2 regions of the Collinsella sp. SGI.095 genome follow, and region 1 is predicted to be linked to the other one. Evidence: predicted binding sites of a transcription regulator. Region 1 holds the regulator's gene; the other holds the start of a gene.
What was found. Region 1 encodes NrdR, which represses ribonucleotide reductase genes. Its sites were predicted from a motif close to AAACACNATATATNGTGTTT; they were not measured.
Positions count from the first base shown of each region.

Region 2: the regulator NrdR is predicted to act here: its motif matches at 5,172-5,191, upstream of nrdD (anaerobic ribonucleoside-triphosphate reductase).

Region 1 covers NZ_JBNPNG010000001.1:101,973-109,437, reverse strand. The annotation lists gene miaB (tRNA (N6-isopentenyl adenosine(37)-C2)-methylthiotransferase MiaB) at 1-1,292, shown strand, start outside; gene miaA (tRNA (adenosine(37)-N6)-dimethylallyltransferase MiaA) at 1,292-2,230, shown strand; gene hflX (GTPase HflX) at 2,230-3,519, shown strand; gene ACQRCA_RS00495 (heparan-alpha-glucosaminide N-acetyltransferase) at 3,504-4,208, opposite strand; gene lexA (transcriptional repressor LexA) at 4,208-4,852, opposite strand; gene ACQRCA_RS00485 (LysM peptidoglycan-binding domain-containing protein) at 5,017-5,466, shown strand; gene nrdR (transcriptional regulator NrdR) at 5,518-5,961, shown strand; gene dut (dUTP diphosphatase) at 5,966-6,409, shown strand; gene ACQRCA_RS00470 (MGDG synthase family glycosyltransferase) at 6,544-7,465, opposite strand, start outside.
Region 2 covers NZ_JBNPNG010000005.1:85,084-92,548, forward strand. The annotation lists gene folB (dihydroneopterin aldolase) at 1-433, opposite strand, end outside; gene ACQRCA_RS03455 (HD domain-containing protein) at 477-1,058, opposite strand; gene folE (GTP cyclohydrolase I FolE) at 1,061-1,618, opposite strand; gene nrdG (anaerobic ribonucleoside-triphosphate reductase activating protein) at 1,686-2,267, opposite strand; gene nrdD (anaerobic ribonucleoside-triphosphate reductase) at 2,694-4,916, opposite strand; gene ACQRCA_RS03475 (hypothetical protein) at 5,484-5,666, opposite strand; tRNA gene ACQRCA_RS03480 (tRNA-Val) at 5,883-5,957, opposite strand; tRNA gene ACQRCA_RS03485 (tRNA-Gly) at 5,961-6,036, opposite strand; gene ACQRCA_RS03490 (alpha-amylase family glycosyl hydrolase) at 6,118-7,029, opposite strand.

The sequences.
Region 1 (7,465 bases):
ATGACTCCGAGCGCGTGAGCGGTTTGCTCGATTCCTATGGCTGTCTTATGGCGCTCGATCCGGAGCATGCCGATATTGTCGTATTCATGACGTGCTGTGTGCGCGAGGCTGCCGATACGCGCCTGTATGGTCAGTGCAACTCCTGCAAGAGTCTCCCTCCTTCTCCTTCGGGCAAGCGTGTGGTCGCCGTGGGTGGTTGCATCGCTCAGCGCGATGGTGAGGGCTTGCTCACCAACGTCGATAACGTCAACGTTATTTTTGGTACGCATTCGATTGCGCACGTGGCGGAGCTTATCGCCGAGGCGTTTATGGATGGCAAGCGCCATATCCGCACGAATGAGCATGAAGATACGGACGCCATGAGTATGCCGTGGCATCGCGAGACGCAGTATCATGCATGGGTGCCCATCATGACGGGCTGCAACAACTTCTGTACGTACTGCATCGTGCCGTACGTCCGTGGTCGCGAGAAGAGCCGCCCCTTCGAGGAGATTGTCGACGAGGTGACGGGTCTGGTGCGTCAGGGTGTGCGCGAGATTACGCTGCTGGGACAAAACGTTAACTCCTACGGTCGCGATCTCTTTGGCAAGCCGCGCTTTGCCGACCTGCTGCGCGCCGTGGGTGATACGGGCGTCGAACGTATCTTCTTTACTTCTTCGCACCCCAAGGATTTGCTTCCCGAGACCATCGATGCTATGGCCGAGACACCTGCCGTTATGCCGCAGCTTCACCTAGCCGTTCAGTCGGGTTCCACGCGCATCCTTAAAGAGATGAATCGTCGGTACACGCGCGAGGATTATCTGGGGCTGGTCGATCGCATTCGTAACCGTATGCCCGAAATTGCGCTTTCGACCGACATCATCGTGGGCTTCCCGGGCGAGACCGAGGAAGACTTTGAGCAGACGCTCTCGCTTGCCGAGACGGTGCGCTATGCCCAGGCCTACACGTTTATTTACTCCAAGCGCGCCGGTACCCCGGCAGCTGAGATTTATGATCCCACCCCGCATGAGGTTATCCTTGAGCGCTTTAACCGTCTGGTCAAGGTTATCGAGACGACGGCATACGAGTATAACCAGGGCGAGCTTCACACCGTGGTGCCTGCGCTTATTGAGGGCACGAGCAAGAAAAACGACGCTGTCCTTCTTGGTAAAAGTCCTAAGAACCAGACAGTGCATGCGCCGATTCCCGCTGGCTATAGCATCGATCAGCTTATCGGCAAAATCGTCGACGTCGATGTGGATGTCGCCAAGACGTGGTATCTGTCTGGATCCGTTGTGGGTGAGCCTCGCTAATGGTTTCCCCCGGCACAAACCTTTCTGCCGTAGCGATCGTCGGTCCGACGGCGGTCGGCAAGAGTGATGTTGCCGACCGCCTGGCCTCTCGTCTGTCGTCTGAAGTGTTATCGTGTGACGCGATGCAAATCTATCGCGGTATGGATATCGGTACGGCCAAGATGATGCCCGAGGAGTGCTCGGTGCCCCTGCGCCTTGTCGATATCGTGGACCCGGGCGTCGCGTATTCTGCTGCGCTCTATCAGTCTGATGCCCGGGCGCATATCGAGCGTTTGCTAGGTGAGCAACGGCTTCCGGTCTTTTGCGGTGGTACGGGCTTGTATCTAAAGGCTGCACTCGATGAAATGGATTTTCCTTCGGGAGAGCTCGAGGACGAACGTCGCGCGGGTTATCAGGAGCTTGCCGAGCGTATTGGCGAGGAAGCATTGCATGCCCTGCTTGCCGAGCGTGATCCGGAATCGGCTGCCGTGATTCATCCTCATAACGTGCGCCGCGTGATCCGTGCGCTCGAGATGCACGATGACGGTGTGTCGTATGCCCAGCAGAAGTCGAAATTCAGCGTTCCGCATGAGCGCTATCATGCCATGTGGTTTGGTCTGACGCGTAGCCGTGAAGTGCTGTATGAGCGCATTAACCTGCGTGTCGACCTTATGTTTGAGCAGGGGCTGGTCGATGAGGTCCGTGGCCTTATGGACCAGGGCCTGGGTGATGCACTCACGTCGATGCAGGCAATAGGTTACAAAGAGATTATTGATGCCTTGCGAGGCGCTATCACCATGGATGAGGCCCGCGAGCTTATCAAGATGCGTTCACGTCGCTATGCCAAGCGCCAACTTTCCTGGTTTAAGCGTGACGATCGCATCGTGTGGTTCGATATGGATGAGTTTACCATCGATGAGGTCGTCGATGATATCTACCGTCGTATCGAGGCTGCCTAATGGCACGTTTTCCCTTGGTTCCCACGGCACCTGAACCTGAGCGTGCCGTCTTGGTTGGTGTTGAGTGGCGCGATAACGCCTGGCCGCTCGACCGTTCGCTCGACGAGCTCGAGCGCTTGGCTCACACTGCTGGAGCCCAATGCGTGGCACGCTTGTCTCAGCGTCTGGTTAAACCTTATCCCAAATCGTTTATCGGCTCCGGTAAGGTCGAGGAGCTATGCGGTTTGGTGCATCGTATGGATGCGGATGTTGTAATCTTCGACGACGACTTGACTCCTTCACAGCAGTCCTATCTTGAGAAAGCCGTGGGCGAACCGGTCAAGATTATTGACCGTACGGCGTTGATTTTGGATATCTTTGGCCTGCATGCCCAGACGCGTGAGGGTCGCTTACAGGTCCAGCTGGCTCAGTTGCAGTATCTACTGCCCCGTCTGCGAGGTATGTGGAGCCACCTTGCTAAGGAACAGACGCGTGGCGGCATTGGATCGCGTTTTGGCCAGGGCGAAAGCCAGCTCGAGGTCGACCGTCGCCTGATTCGCGACAAGATCGCTGCGCTTCGCCGCGAATTGAAACAGGTTGAACAACGTCGTGATGTGCAATCGAAAAGCCGTATTGAATCGCCGGCGTTTCGCGTAGCGTTGGCTGGCTACACCAATGCCGGCAAGTCGACGTTGCTTAATCGATTGACGGGATCCACGGTACTTTCGCAGGATAAGCTGTTTGCCACGCTCGATCCTACGACGCGTTCGTATCATTTACCCGGTGGCCGTGGCATGACGATCACTGATACCGTTGGCTTTATTCAAAAGCTGCCCCATGGCCTGGTCGACGCGTTTAAATCTACGCTTTCCGAGGTGCTCGGCGCCGATTTGGTTCTTAAAGTTGTGGATGCTTCCGATGAGGATTACGAGCGTCAGCTTGAGGCGGTTGATCGCGTCCTTGACGAGATTGGTGCCGGTGAGCGCCTGACGCTTACCGTGTTCAATAAAATCGATCTGCTCGATAGCGTCGACCGCTTGAGCTTTCGCCGGCGCTATCCCGAGGCGGTATTGTTCTCGGCTCAGACGGGTGAGGGCCTTGATGACTTAGTGGACCGCATCGCTCGTGAAGCGGCCGCTACGGACGTGTTGCTCTCGGCCGATATCCCGTATCGAGAGGGCGCGTTAATCACGCTCGTGCACGAACAGGGAACCCTTCTGCACGAGGAATACCTCGAGGACGGCGTTCGTATTGTGGCAAAGCTTCCAGCCCGTATCGCACCGCGTCTCGAGCGTTATCGAACAGAGTAAATCAGCTCCAGTACACCCAAGATAACCGGTTGATGAAGCAGGTAGAACGGCAGCGCATGGCGCCCGAGACTTGCGAGCGCCGGGATGGGATTCGCATAGGCCCATCCCGGCGCCTCATAGTTTGCTTCCTGAGTCGTGTGGGCGGCAAAGAAGCCTGCAAGGTACATAAATAAGAATGGTATGACTGGATAGTAATCACCAGAGACAAAGTCTGGACCTGGGAAACCCAGCCAAGCTAAATAGGGGATAGGATAAACCGTTTTAGGAATGCTCCAGGTAAGGGCAAAAAGTGTGAGGCAAATTGCTATACCCCATACCGACGGCACTTTAACAATCACTGGACGCGCGAGCGCGACAATGGCGGTGCAGGCCGCCATGCAGAACATGATGCCGAAGTTCACCGAGTCATCGACTGAGACGAGCGTCGTCGCGACCCATACAACAAAAGCGGCAGCGGCATATTTAGCGGCACGCTTTATGTTGTTGCGCGAGAGGGTGCACATCCAGCCGGCAATAAACAAAAATACCCAACTGATGCTGGCACGCCAGATGTCTTGGAAGATGGTCTGAGTAAACCAGGGAATATCCCAACCATAAAGATAGGCAAGATCGTAGCAAGCATGAAATCCTGCCATCGACAGCATGGTAAATCCGCGAATGGTATCAAAGACCGTGATGCGGTTTTGCATTACGAGAACCGGCGCATCAATCCAACAACCTTGCCCAGGATCGTCGGATTTGTCGCATAGATGGGCTCCATGGTGTCGTTTTCGGGCTGCAAGCGAACTCGTCCCTGCTCTTTGTAGAACGTTTTGACCGTTGCGGAGCCATCGATCATGGCCACAACGATCTCGCCATTCATGGCACTCTTCTGTTCGCGAACGATGATATAGTCGCCGTTAAGGATACCGACGTTAATCATCGAATTACCGTGGACCTCGAGGATAAAAGACCCCTGGTCCGTTGCGATCTCGGTCGGGATGGTAAAGGTGTCCTCGATATTCTGCTCGGCAAGGATGGGGATCCCCGCGGCGACACGGCCCACGAGGGGTAGCGATACGGTTCCGCGGGGTGCCGTGGGCTCATCGGACTTTGAGATGGAGACGGAGGCTCCGTCCTCGTCAAAGAGCTCTAGGGCACGAGGCTTGGTGGCGTCACGTTTGAGCAGGCCGCGTGCTTCCAGAGCGGAGAGATGTGCATGTACGGTGCTAGGGGAGGAAAGACCCACAGCCGAAGCCATCTCACGCACGCTGGGCGGATAGCCCTTTTCCTGCTGATACTCCTTGATGAAGTCGTAAATCTGCTGCTGTCGCTTGGTAATTTTGCGAGCCATCAGGGATTCCTCTCTACCTAACCCAAACAAATGTTCTATGTTTGCTTGACAGGAACAACTGTTCGAAGATAATAATAACCGAACACTCGTTCCCGCGCTAGACTTTTTTGTCCTCGCGCCTTGATAAAACAGTTCTCGTCAAAAAAACGCGAGAGGAGAACATGATGAATGCAACGGATATGGTCCAGGGAAACCTCGCCCTTAAGCTCGAGACGCCTGCGGCGCCGGCTTTCACGGTTGTCAAAGGCGGCCGATCTGGTTTTCAAACACTGCCTGGCAAGCCCGTCCGCAGCCAGTGCGTCGCCACGACTTCGGCCCCCGTTGCTCTGAAGGCCTCGACGATTGTCGCCCTGGCCGTTGCGCTCACGCTCTTCTTTGTACTTGCTACCTCGATCTTCAGCGCTCGTCACGCCGCATATGCCGAGTCGGCATCTAACGTTACCTATGAGACCGTCCGTGTTCAGTCTGGCGATTCCTTGTGGTCGCTTGCTCAGGAGCATTCCGTTGACGGTCTTTCTACGCAGGAGACTTCTGACATAATTCGCAGTGTCAATCATCTGGAGCATGGGTCACTCGATGCGGGTGACGTTCTTAAAGTTCCTGCGCGTTCGTAAGATTTAAACACCGGTACATGGTACCCTTGTTATCGTTTTGGAGGAGGTACCATGCGCTGTCCCAGATGCGGCAATGCACATACCCGTGTTGTCGATTCCCGTATGCAGGAATCTAATAACACCATTAAACGCCGCCGTGAATGTTGTTCGTGCAACTATCGCTTCACAACATTCGAGCGATGCGAAGACCCCATCGAGGTCATCAAATCTGACGGGTCAAGGCAGCGGTTCGATCGCAATAAGCTGCTGGTCGGCTTAATGCGCGCTACGATTAAGCGCGACATCGACACGAAAAAGCTCAATGAGCTCATCGATGACATCGAGGTGGAGCTACGTTCCCGTACGCTGACGGCTGTTACGTCCCACGACCTGGGCGACATGGTGCTTAAGCGCTTGGCCAAGATCGACAAGGTGGCCTACATTCGCTTTGCCTCGGTCTATCGCGATTTCAAAGACATCGATGAGTTTTTGCAAGAGCTCGACAAGTTAAGGTGATTTTATGTCCAACATTACGGTCAACATTAAGCGTCTCGACCCTACGATCGAGCTTCCCAAATACGCCCATCCTACAGATGCCGGTTTGGACCTCCGTGCCAATGAGGACTGTACCCTTAAGCCCTTCGAGCGACGCTTGGTCTCTACCGGCCTTGCGATCGCGCTGCCCGATGGATACGCTGGCTTCGTTCAGCCTCGCAGTGGCCTGGCTATTAAGCAGGGTCTGTCTATAGTCAACACGCCCGGTCTTATAGACGCCCACTACCGAGGAGAGCTTAAAGTCATCCTTATCAACCTGGATCCATCCAATGAAATCCAGATTAACAAGGGCGACCGAATCGCTCAACTCGTCATCCAAGAGGTTCCCACGGTCAATCTCGTGGAGGTAGATGAACTAGACGAAACCGACCGAGGAGCCGGCGGTTTCGGTTCTAGCGGCGTCGCTTAGTCGTTTACGTACTGTCCGCTGACCGGCCCGACCCGCCTATATATCGTCCCACGCGCAGTTTCGCAGCGAAGCGAGAATGTTTGAGCATGGGATGATATATAGGGGCCTCCCGCGGGTAAGCGGACATTAAGACCCTAGCGGATATGCGCGGGTTTTCCGCCCCAGTAGAAGCGGCAGAAGGCTCGTTTGCGCTTTTGGGGCTTGCCTGCAAGCTCCATGGTTGCGATGGCGATGTCCTCGGCCGCGTGTGGACGGCGTAGCACTTCGCCATTGATGAGCAGTGCCTTGAGCGACTCGGGATGATCGTGGAGATGGCGCAGCGTCACGATGAGCTCGCGTGCGGTGGTGACATGCATGCTGGCGCCCAAGTCGGTGAGCATGGTGGTGTTGGCCTTTTCCTGGCCATAGGACTTGCCCAACAGAATCATCGGCAGGTGTGCACACAGGCATTCGGTAACAGTGAGTCCGCCCGATTTGAGAATTGCCAGATCGCAGCCGTGCATGAGCGCTGCCATGTCATCGACATAGTCAAGAACCGTGACGTTTTCGAGTTTCATGGCTTCGAAGAGCGTTTTCAGGCGCGTAGCGTATTCCGTGTCCTTGCCCGGCAAAAAGACAAAGTGCATGTCCTCGAAGCTACGGAGGAAGGGGAGGGTTTGGTCCATCGCCGCGCGAAAGCGAACGTACGGTTGAGGCAAACTGGCGCCGGCCATTACCAGCACAATGGTCTTGTCGGTAGGGAGATTGAACTTCTCGAGTTCTTCCTCACGATTGTAATCCGTGTCAAATCCGGCGCGAATAGGGATGCCCGTAATGCGTATCTTTGCCTCAGGAACCTTGCGTGGGCGGAGCGTCTCGGCCATAAACTCGTTTGCCACGCAGAATAAGTCAGTGTCCTTATGGGGCCACCAGCCCTCGACCTCGTAATCGGTCGGCACGCAAATGACGGGATAGTCGATGCCCGTAATGACGCGCGCACCAACCGCAACGTTGGCTGCCGTGATATGTGTGGCGACCACGGCAATAGGCCTGCGAGTGCGAACGTATTCGTTAAAT
Region 2 (7,465 bases), on a different contig from region 1:
GCGCCCAAGGCTTATCGAGCTTAACACGCACGCCGAGCAGCAGAGGGTAACGACGTAGCAGCATCTGGGCCACGCCCTCGGCTGCGGCCTCGATGAGCTTAAACGTATGCTCGCGCAGATAGCCATCGACATCGTGGCACACTGAGCCGTAGTCAATCGAGGCATCCAGGTTATCGTGCTCCCCTGCTGCACGCAGGTCGGCATAGAGCACCAAGGACACGATGAACTTCTGACCCAGGGCGTTCTCCTCGGGATACACGCCGTGGTTGGCAAAGACCTCAAGACCTTCAACGGTGATGCGATCGGCATGGCGCAGATCGTCATAGCTCACGTGGGGCACCGCCGTTGCGGTGGATATTTCGCCCCTTCCACGGCGGGCGAGCTCGGCGCCTTCAGTCTTGGTTGCATTCTCGGGCAGTTTCTTGTTGGTCATCGCGATCGTCTCCTTCGTTTAGAACCCCGACCGCGCAAACCAACTACACGCGAATCGACAGGTTCTTTTTATCATCGCTCCAGTTGCAGGCATTGCGCGCGGGGCATGCAAAGCAGGCGCGCGACGCTTTGTCAGCTGCATAGAGCAGACGCTCAAGCGGTTGGCTGTTCACGCGCAGCTTTCTATGGCCTAAAATGGCCGTCTTAATGGCCGCGGCATCGGCCGGATCAAATGCCACGTCATCGGGCATGCCGCCAAGAATCGCATCAGCGACGCGCTCGCTTGCAACATCATGGGATATACCCGATTCATACTGTTCATCTTTGCCGATATCGTGAAGAAGTGCCGTGGCGTAGATGACCTCGCGGTCAAATTCGAGCTGTTCCTCAAGATTCTTAATCCACATAATGCGCGCGACATCCAGCAGATGGTCAATACCGTGGCGGCAAAAGATGCGCCCCGATTCCAACTGTGCAATGTTGCCCAGGTGCCGCCGGAACAGCCCGTTGGCACAAATGTAATCAATGCGAGGCATGGCGCCAAAGGGAGTCAGGCCCGAAGCCATAAAACCGCGACGCGGCGTCCCCTCATCGGTCTTCGATGTAAAGTCGTTGACGACTCTCATGGTTAGCGGCCCAGCATCCTAAAGAATCGCTCCTCGAGCGCGGGATCGGTCTCAAAGACACCGCGACGAGCAAGCGTTACGGTCTTGGTACCGGGCTTTTGCACGCCGCGCATGGTCATGCACATATGCTCGGCTTCCATCAGCACGATCGCCCCTTGGGGAGCAAGATATTCCATGAGGGCATCGGCAACCTGCGCGCACAGCTGCTCCTGCAGCTGCAGACGACGGGCATAGACCTCAACCGTGCGAGCAAGCTTAGACAGACCCGCCACGCGACCGTTAGGGATATAGCCGATCGCAGCCTTGCCATAAAACGGCAGCAGATGGTGCTCGCACAGCGAGTAAAACGTAATATCGCGCTCGATAACCAAATCGTTCGAAGCGACGGCAAAGGTTTTGGACAGGTGCTCCTCGGCACTCCGGCCCATACCGCCGGCAATCTCGCCATACATACGGGCGACGCGTGCCGGGGTCTCCAGCAGGCCCTCACGAGTTGGGTCCTCGCCTATACCTTCAAGCAGCAGCTTAATAGCAGTCTCGACTTTTTCCTGATCGACCATCTGGGCCTCACTTTTTTCGATTTCGCGTTCGCGCTATGGTACCACGCTGGCACGCAACCTCTTCCAGCTACATAGTATGGGTCGAATAGACCGGATCGTCCCGCCAAAGCTCCACAGCGTCGCAAAGCGCAACGCCCTCGCGCGCAGCACGAGCGCGCGTGGCGTTCATGTCGATCACGCGCTGATTGCTCGAGCCCCTAAAGCGCAACGAGATATCGTACAGATCTTGAACGAACGGACCGTCTACCAGCATGTCGAGGCAAGCAAGGATACGGTCCGTCACGTCGGTATGGTGACGGCCGCCCGGCATTAGTTCCTCGAGCACATCACCGGTAAAGCACCAAATGGTCTTCCCAGACTCCACAGGATAGGTCGCACGCACGCGTTCGATAAAATCAACGAGCCCCGCCTGGTTCTCGGGTTCCATAGGCTCCCCGCCCAGAATCGTCAGGCCATCAATAAAGGGATGATCAAGACTATCGATGATTTTGTCCTCGACGGCACGATCGAACGGTTCACCCGCGGCAAAGTCCCACGCGACGGAGTTAAAACAATTCTTGCACCCACGACGGCACCCACTCACAAACAGAGAAGTACGAACGCCTTCTCCATCAGCAATGTCGAAATACTTAATGTTCGCGTAGTTCATAGGTAACCTTCCTGGGGGTCTGGAGCATATCATCCCGTCCTCAAACATTCTCGGCCTTCGGCCTGCGAAACTGCGGGCGGGACGATATGCTCCAGACCCCTCGCGAGCGACACTCGGTGAACGAAGCGAACATCGAGTATGGGGTTCGAGGCCCAATAAAAACTGGGTTGTGGCTCAACCGCCATCGCAAGTAAATCGCAGCTGCAGCTCGAATTATTACCGCTAAGAACTTCGAGGAGTGAGCAGACCGCATACTGCATCTCAGCTACATCAACTTGGCTGCCCCGTAGCGAGGCCCCGGACCTTTGCTCGATATGAGCTCCGCACGAACAGGAGGCGCCAGTGGCGCCTCCGTCGTGAGCCAGGACTGTCCGAAATAGCGATTAAAGGTCCGGGGCCTCGCTACGGGGCAGCCTGGGGTGGTTATTAGAGATGCAGCACGCGGTCGCGGATCTCCTCGGTTCGACCCTGGTTCCAGAACTGGGTACCGATGTAGCCGCACGTGCGACGGGCGACATTCATCTTCTCCTGGTCACGATTGCCGCAATTGGGGCACTCCCACACCAGTTTGCCATCGTCCTCGACAATGCGAATCTCGCCGTCATAGCCGCACACCTGGCAGTAATCGCTCTTGGTGTTGAGCTCGGCGTACATGATGTTGTCGTAGATGTACTGCATTACGCGAATGACCGCCTTGAGGTTGTCCTGCATGTTGGGAACCTCAACGTAGGAGATAGCACCGCCCGGCGAAAGCTGCTGGAACATGCCCTCAAACTTAAGCTTGTCGAAGGCATCGATCTCCTCGGACACGTGGACGTGATAGCTGTTAGTAATGTAGCCCTTGTCCGTCACGCCCGGGATAATGCCGAAACGGCGCTGCAGGCACTTGGCGAACTTGTAGGTCGTCGACTCAAGCGGGGTGCCGTACAGCGAGAAGTCGATATCGCTTTCGGCCTTCCACTCGGCGCACTTGTCGTTCATGTGCTGCATGACGGCCATGGCAAACGGCGTGCCCTCCTTCTCGGTGTGGCTGTGGCCCGTCATGTACTTGACGCACTCATACAGACCGGCGTAACCCAGGCTAATGGTGGAATAGCCGCCCACGAGCAGCTTGTCGATCGTCTCGCCCTTCTTAAGGCGCGCCAAGGCACCGTACTGCCAAAGAATCGGCGCAGCATCCGAAAGCGTGCCCATCAGGCGCTCATGACGGCACAGCAGGGCACGGTGGCACAGCTCAAGGCGCTCATCGAAGATCTTCCAGAACTTGTCCATGTCCTGATGCGAGCTCAGCGCGACATCGGGCAGGTTGATGGTCACAACACCCTGGTTAAAGCGACCATAGTACTTAGGCTTGGTCGGGTCATAGTTCAGAGCGTTGGCGACATTGTTAAAGCCGTTGCCCGAACGGTCGGGCGTCAGGAAACTGCGGCAACCCATGCAGGTATAGCAATCGCCGTTGCCGGCGGTCTCGCCCTTAGACAGCTTGAGCTCGCGCATCTTCTTCTCGGAGATGTAGTCGGGCACCATGCGCTTGGCGGTGCACTTGGCGGCGAGCTTGGTCAGATAGAAGTACGGCGAATCCTCGCGGATGTTATCGTCCTCGAGCACGTAGATGAGCTTGGGAAACGCCGGGGTGATCCACACGCCGGCTTCGTTCTTAACGCCCTCATAGCGTTGACGAAGCGTCTCCTCCACAATCATGGCAAGGTCGTGCTTCTCCTGGGGCGTACGGGCCTCATTGAGATACATAAAGACCGTCACGAACGGCGCCTGGCCATTCGTGGTCATAAGGGTCACGACCTGATACTGAATCGTCTGGACGCCGCGACGAATCTCATCGCGCAGGCGTTCCTCAACGACCTCGCGAACCTTCTCGGCAGATGCCGAAACACCGAGCTCCTCAAGCTCGCGAGCGACCTCGCCGCGAATTTTTTGACGGCTCACCTCAACGAACGGGGCGAGATGGGTCAGCGAAATAGACTGACCGCCGTACTGGGAGGAAGCAACCTGGGCGATAATCTGCGTCGCGATGTTGCAGGCGGTCGAGAAGCTGTGCGGCTTCTCGATCAGCGTGCCCGAGATAACGGTGCCGTTCTGGAGCATGTCCTCCAGGTTCACCAGATCACAGTTGTGCATGTGCTGGGCAAAGTAATCCGAATCGTGGAAATGGATCAGACCCTCATTATGGGCATCCACGATCTCCTGGGGCAGCAGCACGCGTTGGGTCAGGTCCTTGGAAATCTCGCCGGCCATATAGTCGCGCTGAACGGAATTGACGGTCGGATTCTTATTGGAGTTCTCCTGCTTAACCTCTTCGTTATTGCACTCGATCAGCGACAGGATCTTGTCGTCGGTCGTGTTCTTTTGGCGCTTCAGGCTCTGAACATAACGATAGATGATGTAGCGGCGAGCGACCTCGTAGCAGTCGAGACGCATGATCTCGTCCTCGACCAGATCCTGGATCTCCTCGACCGATACGGTATGGCCGGCCTTCTCACATGCCTCGGCGACGTTTTGCGCCGCATAGATCACCTGGCGGTCGGTAAGACGAGAGCCCTCCTCGACCTCCAAGTTGGCGGCGCGAATCGCATTGACGATCTTATCGATGTCAAAGGCAACCTCGGTGCCGCTGCGCTTGATGATCTTCATCCTCTTGCCTCTTTCGCGTCGTAATCCCATTGCGCTTCAGAGCCAAACGATGCCTGGCAGGGCTTGTCCCTGTCTTGCGGCGCCGTCGCGCAATCTGTGTTCTCGATAAACCATAGGTCCTCATGCGGACAATCCTCGCGGCCGATCAAGCGGCTCAAAGGCGTGTCCAAATGGGACGAACAAGGTCTTCGTTCTCTGTCCGCTATCTATCATACGACAAAGACGCCTCTATATCCTGTATTCTTTTTTTAGGTCAAACACAACATATAGTGTTTCAGCAGGTCAAAGCAATTGGTCATTTTACAGACGCATTAATTATGAGGGTTTCTTGGCAAGTCGGTAAAACGTTAGCAACGCGGCTACCTGCAAGGCAGTTATAAAACCCCCTAGTCAAGCCGCCGACAAATCCTACCAAAACCAAGCCGATCACGCGAAAAGAATCCAAAAGATTATGCTTGACCAACATGTTGCGGTCGAATGCCGGCGGACGGAGCGACGGGGCTGCAAACGCTCGGAAGACTACAGCCCCGACACCCCGTCCGCCGGCATTCGATAGGCGAGGAGCTATTAGTTCTCTTCGCGAGCTATCATGCGGCCGAGAGCCGCTGTAAAGGGATCGAGCAGCACGCCGGCGATAACCACAAAAGCCCACCCCTTTGTGACAAGGCCCGCCCAGCGCGCGAAGAACATACGGCCTTCAATCGTTCCGAATCCTCCCTGGAAGGCAATCTCGCCAAAACCGATCACCATAAAAGATTGCGCGGGGGTCAACCATGGAAACGCGGGCGACGTGCACGGTTATGATCAAAATAATCATCTCCCACGAGACCAAGAGGCCAATAACGACAAATTATGCTGGGCAGCAAATGCAACGTGAAAAAGCGACCGAGGTCGATAATTTGACGGCATATTATGTGTGTTTATAACAAAACAGTCCAGAAGCAAAGCCTCTGGACTGCGAACATTTGGTGGGCGTTACAAGATTTGAACTTGTGACCTCTTCCGTGTCAGGGAAGCGCTCTCCCCCTGAGCTAAACGCCCAAATGGAGCGGACAACGGGGCTCGAACCCGCGACCCCAACCTTGGCAAGGTTGTGCTCTACCAACTGAGCCATGTCCGCTTACAGGGATTAATCTTACGTGATACCCGCATCCTATGCAAGAACTTTTTTTTGAAAAGTTTTGCGACGCTCTCGCGAACCTCACGAAGACATCAGCCACCTCAAAAAGGCCGAGCTCCTCACCCTGATACACGTATGCCGAGCCCGGAAGCGCCAGCTCAAGCAAAAGGGCCGCCCGCGCGCGGCGCTCGCCGAGTTCACGGTCCTCGTCATAAGACGACCCGTCGCGTAAGAGCCAGTCGAGCGAAATCTGGTGGTAGCGCGTCGCCTTGATTTGCGGCAGGGCATAGCGCGTCGCCACTCGCGATAGATCTCGTGGACCTCGTTGCGGTCCCACAGCGGATGGGTGCCGTCGTCAACCATGTCATCGCCCTCGGCGAGATGCCACCGGTCTAGGTCATCGCGGTCGAGGTCCTTGGCGAGACCGTGCGCCACATCAATGCGAAAGCCATCGACGCCTCGATCGCTCCAAAACGTCAGGACGTCGCAAAAGAACGCATGAACCTCGGGGCATGACCAGACAAAGTCCGGCTGCTCGGGCGTAAACATATGCAGATACCACTGACCGTCCGCAACACGCGTCCAGGCGGGGCCTCCAAAGTTGGCATTCCAATTGGTGGGAGGCAGCTCGCCATGTTCGCCGCGACCATCGCGGAAGATATAACGGGCGCGCTCGGGCGATCCGGGGCGGGCGGCAAGAGCGGCTTTGAACCAGGGGTGCTGGTTGGATGAATGATTGGGCACGATGTCGACGATGACCTTGATGCCGCGCGCGTGAGCCGCAGCGACCATGTCATCGAAGTCGTCAAGCGAGCCGAGACGTGGGTCGACATCGCAGTTATCCGCCACATCATAGCCACCATCGACAAGAGGCGATGGGTAAAACGGGCTCAACCAGATGGCCTCGATGCCCAGCCGCTCAAGATAGTCCATCTGCTGGGTAATGCCCGCGATGATACGCCCAAAGCTGTTATTAGCGGCAAACAACGCCACAGCCACGCCCCAAGACGCTCGCTCCCTCTCGGCTTCGGGCCTCCCGGGACGAATCGACCGATTAGTGAAAAGAACGGAAAACCCACTCCCCCGGTCACGACAGCGAGCGGGCTCCGGGTGCCCCAGGTTGCCGCGAAAGAGGAGGGAAGCGTACTTTATGTACGCGACCGACGATTGAGGGGCAAGATGGGGTGCCCGGGGCTCGCGCAGCGTCAACAAAAAAACGCGGTTCGTTAGAACCGCGTAAGATAGCTGGAGCGGACAACGGGGCATCCGCGTATCCGCTTCGCGGATCCGCACCGGCTTCGGCCGCCTGCCGGCGACCTCGCCAGCTCGCTACAAACGCTCCGCGTTTGCTTAACGCTCGCTCCCTCTCGGGTTCGAGCCTCTGCAATGGGTACGAAAAAGCCCGGCTACCCTGGTAGTCGGGCTGTTG